Linked DNA regions of Rhodopseudomonas palustris. The protein of the gene in region 2 binds, or shares a complex with, the protein of the main gene of each other region. Links are inferred from orthologs where the notes say so. Each region holds a gene or a part of one and is shown on either strand. Other genes may lie near its edges. The genes, in order: carA and carB.

The links.
Region 1: the proteins of carB (region 2) and carA are in contact, whole or in part, in a solved structure (PDB 1KEE), measured with the Escherichia coli proteins. The link is inferred for Rhodopseudomonas palustris from one-to-one orthologs.

What each region holds. Positions count from the first base shown.
Region 1 is NZ_CP058907.1:1,382,839-1,386,031, forward strand. The notes cover bases 298-3,176. They hold carA (glutamine-hydrolyzing carbamoyl-phosphate synthase small subunit), read right to left. Parts: upstream 2,395-3,176; coding sequence 1,201-2,394; downstream 298-1,200. Other genes in these bases: HZF03_RS06455 (hypothetical protein), read right to left, coding at 444-968; HZF03_RS06465 (alpha/beta fold hydrolase), read left to right, coding at 2,543-3,176. Also shown: HZF03_RS06450 (Dps family protein), read left to right, coding at 1-181; more of HZF03_RS06465, read left to right, coding at 3,177-3,193. UniProt on the Escherichia coli protein: Small subunit of the glutamine-dependent carbamoyl phosphate synthetase (CPSase).
Region 2 is NZ_CP058907.1:4,526,185-4,530,402, reverse strand. What follows is about bases 302-4,205. They hold carB (carbamoyl-phosphate synthase large subunit), read right to left. Parts: upstream 3,832-4,205; coding sequence 502-3,831; downstream 302-501. Outside these bases: transcription elongation factor GreA, read right to left, coding at 1-278. UniProt on the Escherichia coli protein: Large subunit of the glutamine-dependent carbamoyl phosphate synthetase (CPSase).

The DNA.
Region 1 (3,193 bases), 3.1 Mb from region 2 along the record:
GCGCGAGCTGATGAACGACAACAAGAAGGTTGCCGCCGCGATGCGCAAGGCGCACGAGATCGTCGACGAGTGCAAAGACGCCGCCAGCGCCGGCTTGCTCGAGAACTTCATCGACGAAACCGAGAAGCGCACTTGGTTCCTGTTCGAAGCCACCCGCCAGGAAGGCGCCAACGAGGCGTAGGCGACGCGGGCTGTACAAGAGGCTCTCATTGAAGAGTTTATGAGAGAGACTCCCCCAAGCACAGCGACCTCCCTCTCCCCGCCCTTAGCGGGGAGAGGGGTGGGGTAAGGGGCGAAGCAGGCACTGCGCTGCGGCTTCGACCGAGCCCTTAGACTGTCGACTCCCTGGAGACGCTCCCTCACCCGGATTGCTGCGCAATCCGACCTCTCCCCGCGCGAGGGGAGAGGTGAAGACGCGCACCTGGGATGAGAGCACTGCGAAGCTACTTCAGCCATAGCTTCCGCAGTGGTCCATCGGCCCCGTACACCGGATCAGTCTTTGGCAGGGCTACCTGCGGAATGGTCTGTAACGCGCGCCGATAATTGGCGGGCGTGGGCCGCGTCACCTGCATCTTCGGCCCCTGCGGATAGGCGCCGACCACCGAGAAATCGTGGCTGGCGAACAGGCATTTGTGGCCGGTGCCTGCGGGCAGCACGGCGATGTCGCCGGGTGTCAATTCGATCGCTTCGCCTTGTTCGCCGCCGAACAGCACCATTGCCCGGCCGCGTGCGACGCCGAGCGCCTCATGCACGGTGGCATGATAATGGTGGTAATCGAAAATGCCGTTGCGCCAGCGGTCTCCCCAGCCATTTTGCTCGAACAGCTCCTCGATCGCCTGCTCCGGCTCACGGCCCGAAACATCGATAGCGCGCTTGTACAGCAGCAGCGGCAGCGGTGTGTTCGGGATCAGCCCGTCGTCGTCGAACACCAACTCAAGCGGTTTGATCTGGTCGCGGGCAAGCGACATGGCGTCTCCGGCGCGTGCAGGGAAGGATCATCGGCTCGCTGAGATAACGTGACGCCGCGCCGGGCGTTCCCGTGTTCGTCACTCGCCTAATACACGTCATTCCGGGGCGCGCCGATAGGCGCGAACCCGGAATCCAGACGTGACTGTGCCCAAATCAGATTCCGGGTTTGCGAGCTACGCTCGCGCCCCGGAATGACAAGTTGAGAAGATGATATGAGTAAGGCCGCCGCGACTACGCGGCGGCTTTCTTCGCGCGCATCAGATCGGTGAAGCGGCGGAACAGATAGTGCGAGTCCTGCGGACCGGGCGATGCCTCGGGGTGGTACTGCACCGAGAACACCGGCTTGTCGGCCAGCGCGATGCCGCAGTTGCTGTCATCGAACAGCGAGATGTGGGTCTGCTGCACATTGGCCGGCAGCGTCGATTTGTCGACCGCGAAGCCGTGGTTCATTGAGGTGATCTCGACCTTGCCGGTGGTGAGATCCTTGACCGGATGATTGGCGCCGTGGTGACCCTGATGCATCTTCACGGTCTTGCCGCCGAGCGCGAGGCCGAGCATCTGGTGTCCGAGGCAGATGCCGAAGGTCGGCACGCCAGTCTCGATCACCTTCCGAATCACCGGCACCGCGTATTTGCCGGTCGCGGCCGGATCGCCCGGGCCGTTCGACAGGAACACACCGTCCGGCTTCATCGCCAGGATGTCTTCGGCCGAAGTGGTGGCGGGCACGACGGTGACCTTGCAGCCTTCGCCGGCCAGCAGCCGCAGGATGTTGCGCTTGATGCCGTAGTCAATCGCGACGACGTTGAACTCGGGCTTGTCCTGCCGTCCGAAGCTCTCGCCCCACGCCCAAGGCGTCTCGTCCCAGGTGAAGCGCTGGGCCGAGGTGACCATCGGCACCAGGTCCATGCCTTCCAGGCCGGGCCACTCGCGGGCCTCTTCCTTCAGCGCGTGCAGGTCGAACTCGCCGGTGGGCGAATGCGCGATCACCGCATTGGGCATGCCCTTGCTGCGGATCAGCGCAGTCAGAGCACGGGTGTCGATGCCCGACAGGCCGATGATGCCGCGAGCCTTCAGCCAGGCGTCGAGATGGCGCGACGAGCGATAGTTCGACGGGGCGGTGATGGCGCTGCGCAGGATCACGCCCCGTGCGCCCGGCGTCGCCGCCATGTTCACCGTCTCGATATCCTCGTCGTTGGTGCCGACGTTGCCGATATGCGGGAAGGTGAAGGTGATGAGCTGCCCGGCGTAGGACGGATCGGTGAGGATCTCCTCGTAGCCGGTCATGGCAGTGTTGAAGCAGACCTCGCCAACGGCGTGGCCCTCTGCGCCGAGGCCGAAGCCTTCGAACACGGTGCCATCGGCAAGCACGAGCAGCGCGGTCGGCTTGTGGTCCGGCCAAGCGGGATGGGATGCTGAATTGGTCATGAGCGCACTACATAGTCGCGGGCGTTGCCGACGTCAAAGCGCCGAACCCCTCCAACTGTTCGCTTTTGGACGAGATTTGACAGGGAATTTGGCTGTCCTAGGCTCCCTGGCGGGCGCAGGGGCAGAATCGTGCGTGGGGAGAGCTTGAATGGACACATCATTGCCGGTGGTGCTGGTGCCCGGTTTGGCGGGCTCGCCGCGGATCTACGCCCCGATCTTCCCGGCGCTATGGGCGTGCGGCTCGCCGGTGACCGTCGCCAACCATATCTGCGACGACAGCATGGCGGCGATCGCCCGGCGGATTCTTGCCGAAGCCCCGTCACGGTTCGCGCTCGCCGGGCATTCGATGGGGGGCTACATCGCGTTCGAGATCATGCGTCAGGCGCCCGACCGGGTCGCCAAGCTGGCGCTGATCAACACCCAGGCCCGGCCCGATAGCCCGGAGGCCACCGAACGCCGCACCCGGCAAATCGGAGAAGCGGAGGCCGGCCGGCTGCATGCGGTGCTGGACGAGCTGTACCCCGGCTTCGTGCATCCGTCGCGCCGCGATGACGCCGCGCTGCGGACCGTCGTTCATGAGATGGGCGATGACGTCGGCGCTGCCGGCTTTGTCCGCCAGCAGCGGGCGATCATTGCCCGCACAGACTCGCGCCACACCGTGGGGACGATCGGTTGCCCGACCCTGGTGATTTCCGGCGACACCGACACCACCATTCCGAACAGCCTTTCGCGGGAAATGGCCGACGGCATCACCGGGGCGAAGCTGGTGATCATTCCCGATTGTGGCCACCTGCCGCAG
Region 2 (4,218 bases):
GTGACGGTCGCGCCGAACTTGACGGTGTCGCCCGACAGCTTGCTGACGTCGATGATGTCCGCGCGCGCCAGCTTGTCCTCGAGTTCGTTGATCCGGCCTTCGTTGTGGGACTGCTCTTCCTTGGCCGCGTGATATTCGGCGTTTTCCGAGAGGTCGCCATGGGAGCGTGCTTCGGCGATGTGCTCGATGATGCGCGGACGGTCCACCGACTGGCGATGCTTCAACTCGTCCGAAAGTGCGGCGTAACCGCTCGCAGTCATCGGTATCTTTTCGACCATCGTCTCTTCATCCTTCAAGAATACGTTGCGGATCGCCGAACCCTGCTCGCCCGCAACGTCGTCGGCTGTTTACGGCGGCGCCGCGCCTGTGCGGCGTCCGAAGTCGGTTCAAAACGGCACCAGAGCTTTCCGGCAAACGCCGGAGAGAACAATTCCAATGCGGGCGGGTTCCCCGGCCTGACGGCCTGTCAGTCGATAGCCGGCCGCTCAGGCCGGGCGACGATCAGCTTTCGGAAAAGTAGCTCTGCAGAGTCCGGACCTCAAGGTCCCCATCCAAATAGGCCCGGATGCCCTTTGCGGCGGCCACCGCTCCCGAAAGAGTGGTGTAATAGGGAACTTTATGCAAGAGGGCAGCGCGCCGCAGCGACCGGCTGTCGGCCAGCGCCTGTGGTCCCTCGGTGGTGTTGAACACCAGTTGCACTTCGCCGTTCATGATGGCGTCGACGATATGCGGACGGCCTTCCAGCACCTTGTTGACCTTCTCTGCCGGCACGCCGTGGTCCGACAGATAGCGCTGGGTGCCGGAGGTCGCGATCACCTTGAAGCCCACCGAATGCAGCAGCTTCACGGCGTCCACGATCCGCGCCTTGTCGCTTTCGCGGACCGACACGAACACGGTGCCCTTGCGCGGCACGCGGGTGCCGCCGCCGAGCTGGCTCTTGGCGAAGGCGATCTCGAACGAGCGGTCGATGCCCATCACTTCGCCGGTGGAGCGCATCTCCGGGCCGAGCACGGTGTCGACGCCCGGGAAGCGGGCGAACGGGAATACCGATTCCTTGACGCCGACGTGATCGAGGTTGCGCTTCTTCAGGCCGAGATCGGCGATCTTCTCGCCGGCCATGATTCGGGCCGCGAGCTTGGCGACCGGCATGCCGATCACCTTGGCGACGAACGGCACGGTACGTGACGCGCGCGGATTGACTTCGAGCACGTAGATCTCGCCGTCCTTGATGGCGTACTGCACGTTCATCAGGCCGACGACGTCGAGGCCGAGCGCCAGTTCGCGGGTCTGGCGTTCCAGCTCGGCGATGGTCTCCGCGCTGAGCGAATGCGGCGGCAGCGAGCAGGCCGAGTCGCCCGAATGAATGCCGGCCTCTTCGATGTGCTCCATGATGCCGACGATGAAGGTGTCCTTGCCGTCCGACAGGCAGTCGACGTCCACTTCCGTCGCGTCCGACAGATAGCGGTCGAACAGCAGCGGATTGGTACCGAGCACGGTGTTGATCTGCCCGGTTTTGTCGTTCGGATAGCGCGCTTTGACGTCGCCCGGCACCAGCTCGGGCAGGGTGCCGAGCAGATAATCGCTGAGCTGATTGTCCTCGCGGATGATCTGCATCGCGCGGCCGCCGAGCACGTAAGACGGACGCACCACCAGCGGCAGGCCCAGCTCGGCCGCGACCAGACGGGCCTGCTCGACCGAATAGGCGATGCCGTTCTTCGGCTGCTTCAGCCGCAGTTTGTCGAGGATGCGCTTGAAGCGGTCGCGGTCCTCGGCGAGGTCGATCGCGTCCGGCGAGGTGCCGAGGATCGGCACATCGGCGGCTTCCAGCGCGCGCGCCAGCTTCAGCGGCGTCTGGCCGCCGAACTGCACGATCACGCCGCGCAGCGTGCCGTTGGAGCGTTCGGTGTCGATGATCTCGAGCACGTCTTCGCCCGTCAGCGGCTCGAAATACAGCCGGTCCGCGGTGTCGTAGTCGGTCGACACCGTTTCCGGGTTGCAGTTGACCATGATCGATTCGTAGCCCGCGTCATGCAGCGCGAAGCAGGCGTGGCAGCAGCAGTAGTCAAACTCGATGCCTTGGCCGATCCGGTTCGGGCCGCCGCCGAGGATGATCACCTTCTGCTTGTCCGACGGCTGGCTTTCGTCCGACGCAGGGCCGGCGAACGGCGACTCGTAGGTCGAGTACATGTAGGCGGTCGGCGAGGCGAACTCCGCCGCGCAAGTGTCGATCCGCTTGAACACCGGACGCACGCCGAGCGCGCGGCGCTTGGCCTTGACCTCGGCTTCGGTGGTGTCGGCGAGCACGGCAAGGCGGGCGTCGGAGAAGCCCATCGCCTTCAGGGTGCGCATGCCGAACGCATGATCCGGCAAGCCTGCCTCGCGGACCCGGGCTTCCATGTCGATGATGCCGCGGAGCTGCGCCAGGAACCAGGGATCGATCTTGCAGGAGTTGAAGATCTCCTCATTCGACCAGCCGAGCCGCATCGCCTGGGCGACCTGCAGCAGCCGGCTCGGGGTCGGGGTGCCGAGCGCCGCACGAATCGCATTCTTGTCGTCGCCGCGGCCGAGACCGTCGATCTCGATCTCGTCGAGACCGGTGAGGCCGCTCTCGAGCCCGCGCAGCGCTTTCTGCAGGCTTTCCTGGAAGGTACGGCCGATCGCCATCACTTCGCCGACCGATTTCATCGCGGTGGTCAGCGTCGGCGAAGCGCCGGGGAATTTCTCGAAGGCGAACCGCGGAATCTTGGTGACGACGTAATCGATCGTCGGCTCGAACGACGCCGGTGTCGCGCCGCCGGTGATGTCGTTGGCGATCTCGTCGAGCGAATAGCCGACCGCCAGCTTGGCGGCGACCTTGGCGATCGGGAAGCCGGTGGCCTTCGACGCCAGCGCCGACGAGCGCGACACGCGCGGGTTCATTTCGATCACGACCAGCCGGCCGTCGTCCGGATTGACCGCGAACTGCACGTTGGAGCCGCCGGTCTCCACTCCGATCTCGCGCAGCACCGCCAGCGAGGCGTCGCGCATGATCTGGTATTCCTTGTCGGTAAGCGTCAGCGCCGGCGCCACCGTGATCGAATCGCCGGTGTGCACGCCCATCGGATCGAGGTTCTCGATCGAGCAGACGATGATGCAGTTGTCGTGCTTATCGCGCACGACCTCCATCTCGTATTCCTTCCAGCCGAGGATCGACTCTTCGATCAGCACCTCGTTGGTCGGGGAGGCGTCGATGCCGCGCTCGACGATCTCGATGAACTCGGCCTTGGTGTAGGCGATGCCGCCGCCGGTGCCGCCCATCGTGAACGATGGCCGGATCAGCGCAGGGAAGCCGATCTCGTCCAGCGCGCGCAGCGCGTCCGGCAGGCTCTTGACCTGGCGCGAGTTCGGGGTCTCCAGCCCGATCTTGGTCATCGCCTCGCGGAACCGCTCGCGGTCCTCGGCCTTGTCGATCGCGTCGGCGGTGGCGCCGATCATCTCGACATCGAACTTCTCCAGCGTGCCGAGCTTGCGCAAGGAAAGTGCGCAGTTCAGCGCGGTCTGGCCGCCCATCGTCGGCAGCAGCGCGAAGCCGCCGGGGATGACGTAGCGCTCCTTCTCGATGATCTTGGCGACGATCTCCGGGGTGATCGGCTCGATATAGGTGGCGTCCGCCAGCTCCGGATCGGTCATGATCGTCGCCGGATTGGAATTGACCAGGACGACCCGATAGCCCTCCTGCTTCAGCGCCTTGACCGCCTGCGTGCCGGAATAGTCGAATTCGCAGGCCTGGCCGATCACGATAGGACCGGCCCCGATGATGAGGATGGTGGAGATGTCGGTTCGTTTGGGCATCAAATCTCGCTGACGCGGGCGGAAATCGCGGGCACAAAAAAAGGGCGCGCAGCCGCGCGTCCCTCAGGTCTTCAAGCGCCGGGCCGTCCCAGGCGCGCGGGAGGTGTCTTAGACCAGTTTCCCGGGCGGCGAAAGGCCTTCCAGTCGCCCGTCAACCGGCAATTTCGGCAAGATCTGGAGGCCCAGCCTGGACTTGAACCAGGAAAAAGAGCGTTGCACCGCCCCCGCGTTAATCTTCCGCCACCGGGCCGAGCGCATCTTGGCACTTCACGAAGGGGTGATCCAGCCCCGAGAGCGGCTATCCTTAATGCAATGCGGCCTTCGGCCTCCGGTCATTTAGGATTGGGATCCGGCCGAGCGGCCTCGGGCGGTTGCAGGCGGCCGGCC